Regions from separate parts of the Pantoea sp. X-Soil-YNGN-775 genome, predicted to be linked through region 1. Evidence: predicted binding sites of a transcription regulator. Region 1 holds the regulator's gene; the other holds the start of a gene.

What was found. The regulator ArgR, encoded in region 1, controls arginine synthesis, uptake and breakdown. The targets are predictions, from matches to a motif close to ANTGAATAAAAATACANT.
Region 2: argA (amino-acid N-acetyltransferase) is a predicted target of ArgR. The motif match lies at 1,842-1,859, and genes of this name have one in related genera.

What each region holds. Positions count from the first base shown of each region.
Region 1 covers NZ_AP035945.1:3,760,977-3,769,104, reverse strand. Annotated here, with positions in the region: gene AC6I8I_RS17640 (barstar family protein) at 1-203, shown strand, start outside; gene yhcN (peroxide/acid stress response protein YhcN) at 257-520, opposite strand; gene AC6I8I_RS17630 (YdgH/BhsA/McbA-like domain containing protein) at 621-893, opposite strand; gene yhcN (peroxide/acid stress response protein YhcN) at 988-1,251, opposite strand; gene argR (transcriptional regulator ArgR) at 1,741-2,211, opposite strand; gene mdh (malate dehydrogenase) at 2,643-3,581, shown strand; gene mscM (miniconductance mechanosensitive channel MscM) at 3,628-6,960, opposite strand; gene asd (archaetidylserine decarboxylase) at 6,975-7,874, opposite strand; gene rsgA (small ribosomal subunit biogenesis GTPase RsgA) at 8,086-8,128, opposite strand, start outside.
Region 2 covers NZ_AP035945.1:3,285,045-3,293,172, forward strand. Annotated here, with positions in the region: tRNA gene AC6I8I_RS15270 (tRNA-Met) at 1-16, shown strand, start outside; tRNA gene AC6I8I_RS15275 (tRNA-Met) at 75-151, shown strand; tRNA gene AC6I8I_RS15280 (tRNA-Met) at 229-305, shown strand; gene amiC (N-acetylmuramoyl-L-alanine amidase AmiC) at 415-1,659, opposite strand; gene argA (amino-acid N-acetyltransferase) at 1,892-3,232, shown strand; gene recD (exodeoxyribonuclease V subunit alpha) at 3,284-5,125, opposite strand; gene recB (exodeoxyribonuclease V subunit beta) at 5,122-8,128, opposite strand, start outside.

The sequences.
Region 1 (8,128 bases):
AGCGTTTTTCGCTGGAGGAGCGGCGGATCTGCGACCTGGATGGATTATGGGATGTGGTCACCGGCGAATCATTGCCGATGCCGCTGGAAATAGAGTTTGTGAACCTGGGGAAAGGGCAGCGACGACGTTATGGCGCGCTGATTCTGCTGTTTGATGAAGCGGAAGAGGAGCTGGAAGGCCAGCTGCATTTTAACGTCAGATGAAAAAGGGCCCCGGCGAGCGGGGCCAAAGGGTTCGTCATGAATCTGACGAGGAATTATTTATACAGCTGAGCGGTGAAGTGATAGTTATCACCGGTGCGCGCTTCAATCACTTTATAAGCGCTGGCACCCTGTTCATCGGCTTTCTGAGACAGCTCAGCGCGATAATCCATCGGGGCTCCCGCTGTACCGCTGATGGTTACGGTGCCCGCAGGCTGCAGAGTCTGCGCTTGCTCGCCGGTTACCAGCTGGGCGGCAGATGCGCCGAACGCCATAACGGAAAGCAGGCTGACTGTAGCGATGGTTGTTTTGATTTTCATTTTTCGTCTCCTCAATACGTTCAACAACCTGCGGTGAAAAGAAGAAGCGGGTCGTCGACTCTGTTCTCTCAGGCGCCTTTCACGGCGTCATAACGGTTAATTATTTATACAGCTCAGCGGTGACGTGATAGGTGTCATCCTGGTTGTTTTCGATGATGCGATAGTGGCTGGCGCCCTGCGCATCCGCTTTCTCTGACAGAACCTGACGGATATTGGTCTGATCGCCGTCACGACCGCTGACGCTGATAGTCTGATTCATCGGCTGCAGATTCTGGCTCTGTGCCTGCTGGTTAGAAACCAGGCTGGCTGCGCTGGCTCCCACTGAGAACAGCGAAGCCAGACCGAGTACGGCAATAGCGAATGTGGTTTTCATGGTCAACTCTCCTGAACTGTGTTGCCGTTTCCCACCGAGGCGCATAACCGCGCATCAAAAAGTGGGCTACTGGCGATATGGGGTTGGGCTGAACTTAGTTGTACAGACGGGCGGTAGCGTGATAGTTACCGTTGTTGTACGCCTCAATCACGCGGTAGGCTTTTGCACCCTGCTGATCGGCTTTTTCGCTCAACTGCTGATTAATTTCCATCGGTGAGCCCGCAACGCCGCTGACGCTAATGGTACCCGCCGGTTGCAGATCCTGAGCCTGTGCGGCTGTGACAGATTCTGCTGCTACAGCACCAAAAGAGAGGGCAGAGAGAATGCTCAGGGTGGCGATAGTCGTTTTTACGTTCATATATTTTTCCTCGTCGTCAATTTTTATCTTTTTAGTTGGTGTGATTTGCATCACGAAAAGAAGTATAGAACTAATAACGGAAGAAATTAATACTCCGCTAATAATGTTTTTTTGTGATTCTTTATCCTTATGGCTACTTTTAATAACTCAACGTTATAAAAAACGGCGGAAAAATGACCTTTTCGCCGTTTTTTATTGCGAAAACAGGGAGATAAACCAATTTATCTTTTTGTGCGAAAATCACTGGTCGATCAGACTGGTCTTTGATTTAGATCTGGGTAATGACGCCAGAGTAGTGATGTAAAGCAGTGTAAAATACCGCAAAAGGTTAAGCAGACCAAAAGGTATGACCAATATTTTCAAAGACAAAATTAGGTCGAAGTGCGGACTAACTGTTTGATTTAAAACAGGATAAGGCCGGGAGAGATGCAGGGGCGGGCAGAAAGGGCTGTTGACCGGTCGCGCGCGGCCCGATCAACAGCCTCGTTATCAGAGTTCCTGTTCAAACAGGTTAAGAATCGCCCCGTGCAGCTGCTTAACCGTAAAGTCGCGCGCGCGGGTAATAAAGATAGTGTCATCGCCAGCGATGGTGCCGAGGATGCCTTCTGATTTACCCAGCGAGTCAAGCAGGCGCGCAATCAGCTGCGCGGCGCCTGGGCTGGTATGAATCACGACCAGCGCATCGTTGTAATCGATGTCGAGCACCAGATTTTTTAACGGGCTGGTGGTAGTCGGCACGCCAAGCTCGGCGGGCAAGCAGTAAACCATCTCCATCTTGGCATTACGGGTGCGTACCGCGCCAAACTTGGTCAGCATACGAGAAACTTTTGACTGGTTAATGTTCTCGAAGCCTTCATCCTGGAGCGCCTGAACGATTTCGCCCTGGGAACTGAATTTTTCTTCTTTTAATAAGGCTTTGAAAGCCTTGATCAGATCGTCTTGTTTCGATGGGTTTCGCATAGGTTACCAATAAATAGAGGGAATAACCGCACATCCGCCCGCGGCAGAGTGGTGATTATGCATTTAAATGCATTTTTATGCAATCGGTTGATTGATGAGCAGGGTTCGGGCGGCTAGCGGGCGGCGATAATAGCAAAGAAATCGTCCCAGACCAAAACCCCTGTCACAGCGCCGAAAGGCGAAGGTTGCAAAGTTGTTATATTATTGGTGGTGTAGTAACAGAAAACGCACGTAGCCGTTCTCTGTCTGCCGACGGCAAAGTTGTCGGTCATTCAGGTATTAAGATGATAAGTAACTTATGAATCCGGCGATCGCGTGTGAAAACACGTAGAATTAACAACGGATACGCGTCATCACCTGAGCAGTTGATTAAGGTCTGACACAGATGGAATTCCGGCTCTTCTCTGCCCCACCTTAATAAGGAGTTAAGAATGAAAGTTGCCGTACTCGGTGCCGCTGGCGGCATAGGCCAGGCGCTCGCACTTCTACTCAAAACCCAGCTTCCCGCAGGTTCAGAACTTTCACTGTATGACATCGCGCCGGTGACACCGGGCGTTGCCGTCGATCTCAGCCATATTCCGACTGCGGTGGCGATCAAGGGATTTAGTGGAGAAGACGCCACGCCAGCATTGCAGGGTGCCGATGTGGTACTGATTTCTGCCGGTGTGGCACGCAAACCCGGTATGGACCGCGCCGACCTGTTCAACGTTAACGCCGGCATTGTGCGTAACCTGATTGACCAGGTGGCGACCACCGCGCCCAAAGCGTTAATCGGTGTGATCACCAATCCGGTCAATACTACGGTGGCGATTGCGGCTGAAGTCCTGAAAAAACACGGCGTCTATGACAAAAATCGTCTGTTCGGCGTCACCACGCTGGATATTATTCGTGCCAATACCTTTGTCGCGGCGCTGAAAGGCAAACAGCCTGGCGAGATTGAGGTGCCGGTTATCGGCGGTCATTCCGGCGTGACCATCCTGCCGCTGTTGTCGCAGGTTTCAGGCGTCAGCTTTAGCGAGCAGGAAGTAGCTGACCTCACCAAACGCATCCAGAATGCCGGAACCGAAGTGGTTGAGGCCAAAGCCGGTGGCGGTTCTGCGACGCTGTCGATGGGGCAGGCTGCGGCTCGCTTCGGCTTGTCGCTGGTGCGGGCGCTTAACGGCGAGGCTAACGTGGTGGAGTGTGCTTACGTAGAAGGGGACGGCGAATATGCGCGTTTCTTTTCACAGCCGCTGCTGCTGGGTAAAAACGGCATTGCCGAACGCAAGCCGATTGGCACCCTGAGCGCTTTCGAACAGCAGGCGCTGAACGGCATGCTGGAAACGCTGAAGAAAGATATCGAGCAGGGCGAAGCGTTTGTGAAGCAGTAATCGCCGCCTGAATCCAACAACGCCCGGCTTAGCCGGGCGTTGTCGTTTACAGGCCGCCTGATTTATAGGCGCGTGCGGCCGGTGTCCCGTTGCTGGCCGGCAGTTTCTTGCCCAGCGTTTCCATTCGCATCTGGAAAGGCGGGAACGGCATCTCGATGCCGTGCTGCTCAAATCCGCTCAGAATCAGCTGATGCAGTTCGTGACGCAGCGGCATGCGATGTCCCATCTCGGCTGCATGCACACGCAGTTCGAACAGCTGGATCCCCTGCTGTAAATCGACCAGGAACACTTCCGGCGGCGGCGAATCCAGCACATAACTGCAACGTTCAGCCGCCTGCTTCAGGATGGTGGTCACCTCTTCACTGCTCACCTTCGCCGGTGCCGGGATAGTCAGCACCACGCGCGTCACCGAATCTGACAGCGACCAGTTAACAAACTGCTCGGTGATAAAGGCCTTATTCGGCACAATTATCTCTTTGCGGTCCCAGTCGGTAATGGTGGTGGCGCGCGTATTGATGCGGGTAATGCTGCCAGTCAGATCGCGAATGGTAACGGTATCGCCGATACGAATCGGTTTCTCAAACAGGATGATCAGACCCGAAATAAAGTTGGCGAAAATTTCCTGCAAACCAAAACCCAGTCCGACACCCAGCGCGGCGACCAGCCACTGCAACTTCGACCACTCAATACCAATCAGCGAGAAGCCAATCAGTCCGCCAATCAGCAACAGCAGATATTTGGTCAGGGTAGTGATGGCGTAGCCGGTACCGGGCGTCAGGTTAAGGTGCTGCAACAGCGCCAGCTCCAGCAGCGCTGGCATATTACGCACCAGTTGGGTGGTGATAATAAACACCAGAATGGCGATCAGCACCGAGCCCAGCGTAATCGGCTGGATAGACTCCACGCCCTGCACCGAGGTGCTGACATCCCACAGCTGAATATTCTCCAGGAAGCCGAACGCGGAGTGGATCTCCGACCACAGTACGATCACCGACACCAGCGCAATCAGCGTCAGGATTGAGCGCACCAGCCGCAGGGACTGAGCACTGATGGCATCCAGATCGATCACCGGCTCTTCGATTTCAATCGCGTCGGTATTCTGTGCGCCTTGCTCTTTCTCTTCTTCACTGCGCGCACGGTTAGCCAGCATGTCAGCACGACGCTGACGGGCGCGATCAAAGCCGAGACGACGCCGCTGAATCAGCATCCAGCGGCGGATGATGTGATAGATCACCAGTAGCAGGAACCAGATAGCTACCGAAGTTTCCAGCCTTGCCAGCAACGCCTGCGCCGTCGCCAGATAACCGATCGCCGAGGCGAGGGCCGCCATCAGCGGCATGGCGATCATCAGGTTCCACAACATGCGGTTGACCATGTTGTCGCCGTTGCCCTCTTTATCCAGATAGAGCGGAATACCGGCGCGTTTCAGGCTGACGGTAACGATGCTGATCGCACCGCAGATCAGGATGAAGCAGAGACGTCCCAGTGACGAGGAGAACTGGCGATCTTCCAGATTGCTGAAGGCGATTAACAGCATGATCAGCGGCACAATCAGCCCGATACTCAGGGAGTAATAGCGCATGGCACGCGCCACGCGGTTTTGCGGCCAGCGGAAATGAACGATAAACAGTCCGTTCGGGCGGGCAAAGGCGGCGCTGATCATAAAGGCCCACAGCAGTGGCAGCGTCGCGGTAATCCCGTCACCAATGGCGACCGCAATCGGGTAGGGCCAGGCGTTCTGCAGTCCATAACCCAGCGTCCCCCACAGTACCGGCAGCGGCAGCGCCACCAGAATCGACCAGAAAACGGTACGGATAGTGAGCCGGAAGCGATCCTGCGTTACTTTGCCGACTTTACTGGCGGAGCGCTCAAGGAAGGCATTGAAGTGACGCCGTGAGCTGATACTAAAGCCGACCAGCAGCAGGGCGCCAATGATCGGCAGTACGGTGCTGCGGCTGGTGAACATCATGGCCATCGCTTTGCCGAGCTGGCCCAGCGTATCCAGCGACAGCAGACGCGACAGATCCTTAGCCAGATCGAGCGGGTAACTCAGGCCGATCGGGCTAACGTCGGCGGTCCAGAACAGATAACGGTGGGTGGCATCTTTCACTTCGGTCAGCGCATCCTGCAGCTGTGTATTGCCGACCTTCAGCTTGGTGATCTCCAGGATCAAGGTATCGCAACCGGAGATCAGCGAATTAAGCAGTTCGCGCTGGGTGCGAAGCTGGGCATCAAGGATGCGCTTCTGTTCGCTGGTGTAGGGCTGACCATCGGCCTGGTGACCCTTTCGTAGCGCCTCCTGGCGCTCCAGCAGATCTTCATAAGAGAGACGCTGAACCCGCAGCTGGGCCATCTCATTATCAATCTGCTGCGACTTTGGCATTTCCGGCAGGCGCGCCACCTGGGCCCGCAGCGCTTCGCCCAGCAGATTGGACGCGCCCAGCCACTGTGACTGTTCGCGCAGGGTAGAGAGCGCCTGACGCACCTGAATAATTTGATTGGTCGCCAGTCGCTGCTGCGACGCCACCAGATCCATCCGCTGCGCCTGCTGATTCAGGGCGACGGAGAGATCGCGGTTAATGCGGAATTGATCGCTGATTGCTGGTGGCAAATCACCACTGTTTTCGGCCAGCTGTTCGGTACGCGCCAGCGCCAGTTCGGCTTCACGCTGACGTTGATCGTTGAGCTGATTGCGCAGTGCCTGCAGATAGTTATCCAGCTGGGCAGCCTTACGCTGGTGCACTTCGGCCCGCATCCGCGCCAGTTCCTGACGGTTGTTGGCGGAGAGCTGCGCCAGCTCCAGCTCATCGACCCGGGCTTTATTGGCGGCATTTTCCGCCTGACGCGCCGCCAGTTGCAGCTGGCCCTGCGGCGAGGCGCTGTTGCTGGCCCCCTGCAAACGACGCTCACTTTCGGTCATGGCACGGCGCGCTTCGGTCTGCTGCTGCGGTAACTGCGACAGGGAGTCGCTGATCTCGCGTGCCCGATCCTGCTCCTGCTGCGCCTGGCGACCCTCTTCCAGCAGTTGACTGCTGACCTGCAGAATTTCCTGGTCCAGTTCGGCGCTGCTCATGTTGCTGCGCACGGTTTTCGCGCTGTCGCCCATCGTGGCGATCTGCTGGCGTAACTCGCGTGCCAGCCGCGGAAAATCGTCGATAACCTGCTGGTATTGCGCGGCGCGCTCCAGCGAGTCATCACGTTCAGAGAGGAAGTTTAACGCCGCTTCAATCGACTGGATTTGTTCCGCCTGGGCCGGTGAGCTTTTGGCGGCTTTGGTCTCTTCCAGTTGCTGTTTAAGCTGGCTGGCGTCAGGCAGGCTGGCCGCAAAGGCCGGGCTGCTGAGCCACAGGCTCAGCAGCAGGAGGAGAATCGAACGCACAGGAGATACTCAACTTAGTCGACGATAACGTCGGAAACGTCTGTTGCTACCGGCAGGGCAATCGCCAGCGGTTGGCCCAGACGGGTTTTGCTCTCAGCTTCGAGGCTTTCAGCCAGTTTAACCCGGCCAGGTGCGAACAGGTTGATGACGGTCGAGCCCAGCTTGAAGCGGCCCATTTCCTGGCCTTTCAGCAGCACCACCGCTCCTTCATCATCCGCTGCCGGATAATGCCAGCGCTTAATCACCCCTTCACGCGGCGGCGTAATGGTACCGGCCCATACCGTCTCGATGCTGCCGACAATGGTGGCTCCGACCAGAATCTGCACCATCGGTCCGATATCGGTTTCGAAATAGCAGATAACGCGCTCATTACGGGCAAACAGGTTAGGAATGTTGCGCGCGGTCAGCGGGTTGACCGAGTAGAGATCGCCGGGTACGTAAATCATCTCACGCAGGATGCCGTTGCACGGCATATGCACCCGGTGATAGTCGCGCGGCGCCAGATAGGTCGTGACGAATTCGCCGTCGACAAAGCGGGCGGCCATCTGCTCATTGCCGGCCAGCAGGGCTTCAAGCGTGTAGTGATGACCTTTCGCCTGGAAAATCTGGTCGCCATCAATGTGGCCGAGTTGGCTGATTGCGCCATCAGCGGGCAGGGCGATCAGGTTGGCGTCAGCATCCACCGGACGCGCATCGTCTTTTAACGGACGGACGAAGAAGTCGTTAAAGGTGCGATAGCTGGCGGTGTCTGGCTTACGCGCTTCCGCCATGTCGACTTTGTAAAACCAGACAAAGATGTCAATGACCAGTTTGGTCAACCAACCACCGCGGCGACTGGCGCCCCAACCGGCGAGTTCAGTCAGCCATTTCTTCGGGAGAATATGATTCAAGCCGAGTTTCAAACGATCAAACACCTTAGCCTCCTGGCTATTTTCATGACGTTGATAAAAAAGGGAGCGGATTGTAGCAGCGCCCCGGTCAGATGGCGACTATAGCCGATTTATGGCGCGCGGCGAATCGTCGGCCACAGGCCGATCCGCGCGTGGCACTGTAGCCCGGCGACACCTTGCTGTGGGTCGCACCGCGCGGCGGATGAAATCTGAACTCAGGACGCGGTTATACCGGTTAACTCTCGCCGTCAGGGAAATTTTTACGCGTTTTTACCTGC
Region 2 (8,128 bases), 480 kb from region 1:
CCGGCCCCCGCAACCAATACTTCTGTAGCCGTTTACAGAAGTGACAATGTGAAAGTCGCTAAGCGCAATACGGACGCGGGGTGGAGCAGCCTGGTAGCTCGTCGGGCTCATAACCCGAAGGTCGTCGGTTCAAATCCGGCCCCCGCAACCAATACTTCTGTAGCCTTTTACCGAAGTAGCAAGGTGAAAAACGCTAAGCGCAAAATAAGTGAAAAAGAGTAATACGGACGCGGGGTGGAGCAGCCTGGTAGCTCGTCGGGCTCATAACCCGAAGGTCGTCGGTTCAAATCCGGCCCCCGCAACCAATCATTTAAACACCTGAGAGGGTGTTTTTTTGTTTCTGCCGCTCCTGATTTCTTTTTTCCCCTGTCCGCGGTTAAGCGGCTGCGGATAGCACCTGCTACCCGCCACCCTTTAACGGTGCGCCAGCGCCGCCCCACTCTGCACGTATGCTTTGATTCCCTGCAAAATCGCCTCTGCCACCTGATGCTGATAACGGGTGGTGCGCAACTTACGCTCCTCTTCCACGTTACTGATAAAAGCCGTCTCCACCAGGATGGACGGAATATCAGGCGCTTTCAGAACCGCAAACCCGGCCTGATCCACCGTACGCTTATGCAGATGATTGATCCGCCCCATGCGGTGCAGCACCTCTTTACCGAACTTCAGGCTGTCATGGATGGTCTGCCGCTGCACCATATCGAACATGGTATGGTCGAGATAACGATCGCCGCTTTTGCTGACGCCGCCAATCAGGTCAGATTCGTTCTGGGTCTGTGCCAGGAAGCGGGCCGCGGCTGAGGTCGCGCCGCTGGTAGAGAGTGCAAACACCGACGAACCGCGCGCCGCCCGGCTGGTGAACGCATCGGCATGGATTGAAACAAACAGATCGGCGCGCTGCTTACGGGCTTTGGCCACTCTGACGCGCAGCGGAATAAACACATCTTCATTGCGCGTCATGTAGGCCTTCATGTTGGCTTCTTTATCGATCAACGCTTTCAGCCGTCGGCCGATCTTCAGCACAATATCTTTCTCACGGGTTTTATATTTGCCGTGCGCGCCCGGATCTTCGCCGCCATGGCCGGGATCGATCATGATAATGATCGGACGATCGCGCCCGGCTTTACCCGGTAGCGGCGCCTGCACCGTTTCATTTTTCTCAAGATCGCCCTGATTATAGTCCCTCAGCAACGCCAGCAGCGGATCGTCTTCAACCTGATTCTGGCTCGGATAGAGATCCACTACCAGCCGGTGATTGATCCCCGCCACCGGCGACAGGTTAAAGATCTTCGGTGCTACGCTGCGCTTTAGCTCCAGCACCACCCGCACCGTATTGCTGTCAAACTGGCCGACACGTGCATTTTTAATGAAGGGATCATCTACCCTCACCTGCTTATCGACCCCTTTCAGTACCGTATTGAGGTGCAGGCCTTCAATATCGATCACCAGCCGTTCCGGATGACTCAGGGCAAACTGCTTATATTTCAGCGCCACATTCGATTCCAGCGTCATACGGGAATAGGTTGATGATGGCCAGATGCGTACCGCGACGATATGGTTTTTAGCGGCCATACCGACCCGGCTGACGCTTAACATCAGTAACGCGCCGGTTCCTTGTAAAAATCGTCTGCGTGAAAAGTGGGAATTAAAATCCGACATGCCGCTCCAGCTGCTGTGTAATGTCTAAAAAAGCGCCAGTTAATCAAATGGCGGCGAAAACTTTATCCAATCCAGAAGGTGATGTCACCCCGGAAACCCTAAATAATGCAGGCTGTTAGCGGCTTTGACACCCGAAAAAACGTAAATTTTCGTCAGGATTAGCGCTTGCAAAATCGCAGTGAAAAGAATAAAAATACAAAAAATTCGAATAAACATTCACTGAGGGCTGGCTGTGAAGGAACGTAGTACTGAACTGGTTCAGGGTTTTCGCCATACCGTTCCCTATATCAATGCCCACCGGGGTAAGACGTTTGTCATCATGCTGGGCGGCGAGGCGATTGAGCATGAGAACTTCTCGGGCATCGTTAATGATATAGGCCTGCTGCACAGCCTCGGTATCCGCCTGGTGGTGGTCTATGGCGCTCGTCCGCAGATTGATGCCAGCCTCGCGGAACACCAGCTGGAGCCGGTTTATCACAAGTTTACCCGGGTTACCGACGCGCAATCGCTGGAACTGGTGAAGCAGGCGGCCGGTCGTCTGCAGTTAGATATCACCGCCCGTCTGTCGATGAGCCTCAACAATACCCCGCTGCAGGGCGCGCATATCAATGTGGTCAGCGGCAACTTCATTATTGCGCAGCCGCTGGGTGTCGATGATGGCGTCGATTATTGTCACAGCGGGCGTATTCGTCGTATCGATGAAGAGGCGATTCATCGTCAGCTGGATAACGATGCGATTGTGCTGCTTGGTCCGGTGGCGGTTTCAGTGACCGGTGAGAGTTTCAATCTTACTTCAGAAGAGGTCGCGACCCAGCTGGCGATCAAACTCAAAGCAGAAAAGATGATCGGCTTCTGCTCTGAACAGGGCGCACTGGACAGCGAAGGCAATATTATCTCCGAACTGTTCCCGAATGATGCCCAGGCGCGCATTGATGAGATTGAAAGCGGCGGTGATTATCTCTCCGGCACCGTCCGTTTCCTGCGCGGCGCGGTTAAAGCCTGCCGCAGCGGCGTGCGGCGTAGCCATCTGATCAGCTATCAGGAAGATGGCGCGCTGTTGCAGGAGCTGTTCTCACGCGACGGCATCGGTACCCAGATTGTGATGGAGTCGGCTGAGCAGATTCGTCGTGCCAATATTAATGATATCGGCGGTATTCTCGAACTGATCCGGCCGCTGGAGCAACAGGGGATTCTGGTGCGTCGCTCACGCGAACAGCTGGAGATGGAGATCGATAAATTCACCATCATTCAGCGCGACAATCTGACCATCGCCTGTGCCGCGCTCTATCCGTTTATGGATGAGAAAATCGGTGAGATGGCCTGCGTGGCGGTCCATCCCGACTACCGCAGTTCATCGCGCGGTGAAATGTTGCTGCAGCGCGTGGCGTTGCAGGCGCGCCAGATGGGGCTGCAGAAGCTGTTTGTGTTAACCACCCGCAGTATTCACTGGTTCCAGGAACGCGGCTTTACGCCGGTTGATATTGAGTCGCTGCCTGAGAGTAAAAAAGAGATGTATAACTATCAGCGTCGCTCAAAAGTTCTGATGGCCGATCTGAGCCGCAACACGCTATAAGCGCCAGCAGGACCGGGCGGTTGATGCCGCCCGGCCCGCTTTTCCTGTGATTTATCCTGCCTCGCCCAGCCGCTCAACCAGACCGCTACGCCGCTGCGTTTGCAGCTGAACGGCGCGCTGAAACACCGCTGGATCGCTGTAGAGCGTCAGCTGTTTACGGGCGCGCGTAATCGCGGTGTAAACCAGCTCACGGGTCAATACCGGCAGAAACTGGGTTGGCATCACCAGCGCAGTATGTTCAAACTCCGACCCCTGCGATTTGTGTACCGTCATCACCCAGGCAGTTTCATGCGAGGGTAAGCGGCTCGGCTGAATCGCTTTGATGCTGCCATCCGGCAGCGGGAAAAAGACTTTCAGGTTGCCCTCTTCGTCACGCAGCGTAATGCCGATATCGCCATTGAACAGCCCCAGCGCGCTGTCGTTACGGGTGATCATCACCGGACGTCCGGCATACCAGCGCCCGCCGATTGCGGGGCGTCGGATTCGCTGCAGCTGCATCAGCCGCTGTTCAACCCGCTGGTTAAGGCCCTGCACGCCAAAGGGCCCGTCACGTAATGCACACAGCAGCTGATAGCGACCAAAGGCGGCCAGCACTTCGGCAGGAGACGCCTGTTGCCTGATCAGCTGCAAATAAGGCTGATAGCCCTGCGCCACCTCATCCAGCATCGCCTGATAGGCTTCGCCACTGGTTAACGGCTGATAGCTGAGGTCCTGGTAGCCCGCAGCGAACACTGCCTTCACCTGCTGTGCATCGCCGAGGTTAATCGCCTGAGCCAGCTGGCCGATGCCCGATTTAGCGTCAAAACGGTAACTTTTTTGCAGCAGGCAGATACTGTCGCGAACCGCAGGTGCCAGCCGATCGTCACTGCCCTGCAGCGAACATCCGGTCAGCAAGGCGAGCTGTTCCGCGCGCGCCAGGCTATAGCCGCTTTCGCTACAGCGACAGATATCGCCCAGCACCGCCCCCGCCTCGACCGAAGCCAGCTGGTCACGATCGCCCAGAAACACCACCCGAGCATGGGCCGGCAGTGCGGCGATCAGCTTCGCCATCATCGACAGATCGACCATAGAGGCTTCATCGACCACCAGCACATCGAGATGCAGCCGGTTACCGGCGTGGTAGCGCAGACGCTGGGTGTCCGGCTGCGCGCCCAGCAGGCGATGCAGCGTGGTCGCTTCCGTCGGAAAGCGCTGACGTTCTTCCTCGCTGACCGCTAAATTCTGCAACGCGTTGCCAAGCGATTCGGTAAGGCGCGCCGCGGCTTTGCCGGTTGGCGCGGCTAACTGAATGCGTAAATTGCCAGGATTAAGCCGAATCAGCGCGGCGAGGAGCTTAGCGACCGTGGTGGTTTTCCCGGTGCCGGGCCCGCCAGAAATAACGGCGGTCTTGCGGGTCAGCGCGACAGCGGCCGCGATTTTCTGCCAGTCATCCGGACGATTGCCGAACAGGGTATTCAGCACCTCACTGGCCGCCCCGGCATCAAACGCCGATTTCACCTCCTGCAGGGCAAAGAAGCTCGCCACTCTGCCCTCGCTGTGCCACAGACGATGCAGATAGAGACGGCGATTACTGAGTACCAGCGGGGTGACCAGGCTGCCGTCACTGACCGCAGACCAGTCGGCCAGCAGTGATGGCCAGTCATCCGGCGCGCCGGCAGCCTGCCACAAAGCCTGCGCCAGCGCGGGCTGACGGCCCGCAAACAGGCCCGCTTCGCTCAGGTTATCCAGCGGCAGACAGACATGGCCTTCCCCCGCTTCCGCGCTGACGCAGGCCGCCGCAAGCAGCCGTGCCGGTTGCGACTCATCCGCCAGCAGACGAGCAAACTGAATATCTAACGGCCGCAGGAGACGCTTCTCTACCGCCTGAAGCAGCAAGCTCAGCATTTCACTCATGACATCTCCCTGGTGTGACCAAACAACGCATCAATCTCTTCAATAAAGGCTTCGCTGGGACGGGTGGCAAAAATACCGTTATCCGGGGAACTGCCATCCATCCCGCGTAAAAACAGATAAAACACTCCGCCGAAGTGGCGCTGATAATCATAATCCTGCAGACGGTGCTGAAGATAGCGATGCAGCGCCAGGGTATACAGCTGATACTGTAAATCGTAGCGGTGGTCGATCATCGCCTGTGCCATCGCCTCTGGGGTATACGCGGCGTGGCTCTCTCCCAGCCAGTTCGACTTGTAGTCGAGCAGATAATATTTTCCCTGCCAGCGGAACACCAGATCGATAAAGCCTTTTAGCATGCCCTGCACCTGACGAAAATCGAGTGCTGCCGCCTGCTGTGACAGCGGGTCGTGACGGCGCAGCAGATCGTCAAGATCGGCAGCGGTCAGCAGATTATTAATCGGCAGATAGAATTCCATCTCGATCAGCCGGTCACTGCTGTTTATCGCCGACAGCGTCAGGCCGTCATCATTGAGCGGCGTATGCAGTACCCGCTCAATCCACTGCTGGATCACCGGTAACCAGCTCAGCGGATAGCCATGATGCTGCAGCTGATCTTCCAGCCAGAACGCATCCGGCGGTTCGGCAAAGTCGATCGATTCAAACAGACCGTGCAAAAAGGTGCCCGGTGCGGCACCGCGTGGAAAGTGATGAGGCGTGAGAGCCGCTTCTTCGCCGCTCTCCTCTTCGCCTGCCGCATCAATATCGAAATTCGGCAGCGCATCCAGCAGTGCGGAGCTGTGGTGTTGTTGCAGGCCAGAGTAACTGGTGACCCGCCAGGCATCGGCCAGCGCGCGCGTCACTTCTCTGCTGCTTAAGGCTTGATCGCCGGTCGGCCGATCCTGCCAGACTTCACCCGGCCGCAGGTCGTCAGCGATCACCTCAATCCCGTTGCCGCTTAACGCCGCTAACCGCTGGCTGAGCTGTTGCGCATCGGCCGCTTCACCCCGCTGCACCAGATAACCGAGTGCGCTGTTGTGCAGATCGCTGTCACCCTCTTTTTTACGCGTTCCCTTGATCAACGGCGCAATGCCGACGCTGCAGTGATAAACCGAGCGGGTCAGCGCCACATAGAGCAGACGCAAATCCTCCGCCAGTCGCTCCTCTTCGGCCAGCTCCATGCTCTGGGCATCACCCTGCACATCCAGCAAGGCGGCAAAACTTTCACGATCGTGATAAAGCGCACTGGCCGCCTCACGGTAGCCAGCGGCAAACGGCAGCCAGACCAGCGGATATTGCAGCCCTTTCGATTTATGGATGGTGACGATTTGCACCAGATGGCGATCGCTTTCCAGCCGCAGCTGCTGGCTGGCCGCCTGGCTATTGGGTCGGGCAATCTGCTGGGCCAGAAAGCGCACCAGCGCGTGCGGGCTGTCGAGCTGTACTGAGGCTTCCTGCAGCAGTTCGCCCAGATGCATCAGATCGGTCAGGCGGCGCTCACCGTTTTCGGAGGCCAGCATATTTTCAGCCAGCTGACGCTTGATCATCACGTCGCGCAGCATCGGCAACACACCACGCTGGTGCCACAGCTGCTGCCAGACGGCAAACTGCTCGACCAGCGCATCCCACTCGCGCTCATTTTGGGTCAGCGCATCGAGCGTGGCGGCGTCAATGGCGAAGATAGAAGTCGCCAGCGCACTGCGCACCAGCCGCTCCTGCTCCGGTGCCTGGATCGCCTGCAGCAGCCACAGCAGTTCCCGCGCTTCAGGCGTGGTGTAGACGCTGTCGCGACTGGAGAGATAGACCGAGGGAATCGACAGTGCATTGAGCGCATCGCGGATCAAACCCGCTTCGTTACGGCTGCGCACCAGCACGGTGATATCGGACGCACGCACCGGACGCAGCGACTCCCCCTTTCCTAAGCTGGCACGTCCCTGCTGTCCGGCCACCAGCCAGCGGCTGATATCCGCCGCACACTGACGCGCCATAAACTGCTGATAATCGCTGCTGCCGACGCCTGCCCCGGGCTGTAACCAGAAGCGCAGCGCCGGTTGCGGCCGATCGTCATAGATTAGTTTCAGCGCCTGATTCGGTGCCGCCGCTTTGACCTGCAGGAAAGGAATAGCGGAGAACAGAAACGGCGATTCCAGCTGAGAAAACAGCCGGTTAACGCTATCGACCATTTCCGGTGACGAGCGCCAGTTAGTATCGAGCGTGTAGTGAGCGCTAACTTCGCTTCTCGCGCGCAGATAGGTAAAAATATCCGCGCCGCGGAAGGCATAAATCGCCTGCTTAGGGTCACCGATTAGCAACAGCGCCTGTTCTGGCTGGTTGATATACAGCGTGCGGAAAATGCGGTACTGCTGCGGATCGGTATCCTGGAATTCATCGATCAGGGCGACCGGGAACCGTGCCCGAATGGTCTCAGCCAGCAGGATGCCGCCCGGCTGCTGCAACGCCTCATCCAGCTTGCTCAGCAGATCATCAAAGCCTAACAGCGCCCGCAGCCGTTTCTCACGCTGGACGGTGGCGCGCACGTCAGTCAGCGCCTGTGCAATGATCACATCACGCAGCGACAGCGGTTCCGCCAGAAACCGATCGATGGCGTCAAACACTGCATGACGCGGGGCTTCACCTTTTTTGGTTTTCTCCTCCAGCACCTGCTGACCAAAACGCTCCAGCTCTTTCGGCAGCTGGTAATCCAGCGTTTCGCTGTTGGCCCACTGTGTGACTTTCGCCACCCAGATCGGCAAATTTTTACTGCTGTAGCTGCGCTTATCGACACCGGAGGCGCTGATGATGCCTTCAACATCGGCACTGAGCGACAGCCACTGCTGCTTGATTGAGGTAATGCGCGCCAGATTGCGAGCATGGCGTGACGCCAGCGTTTCATCGGCAGCAGGCGGCCGCTTCAGGCTGGGCGATTCACCCTGTAGCCAGGGACGCAGCGTGGTCAGCAGGCTGTCCGGCCCGCTCCATTCCGCCGCAATCACCCGCGCCACGTCA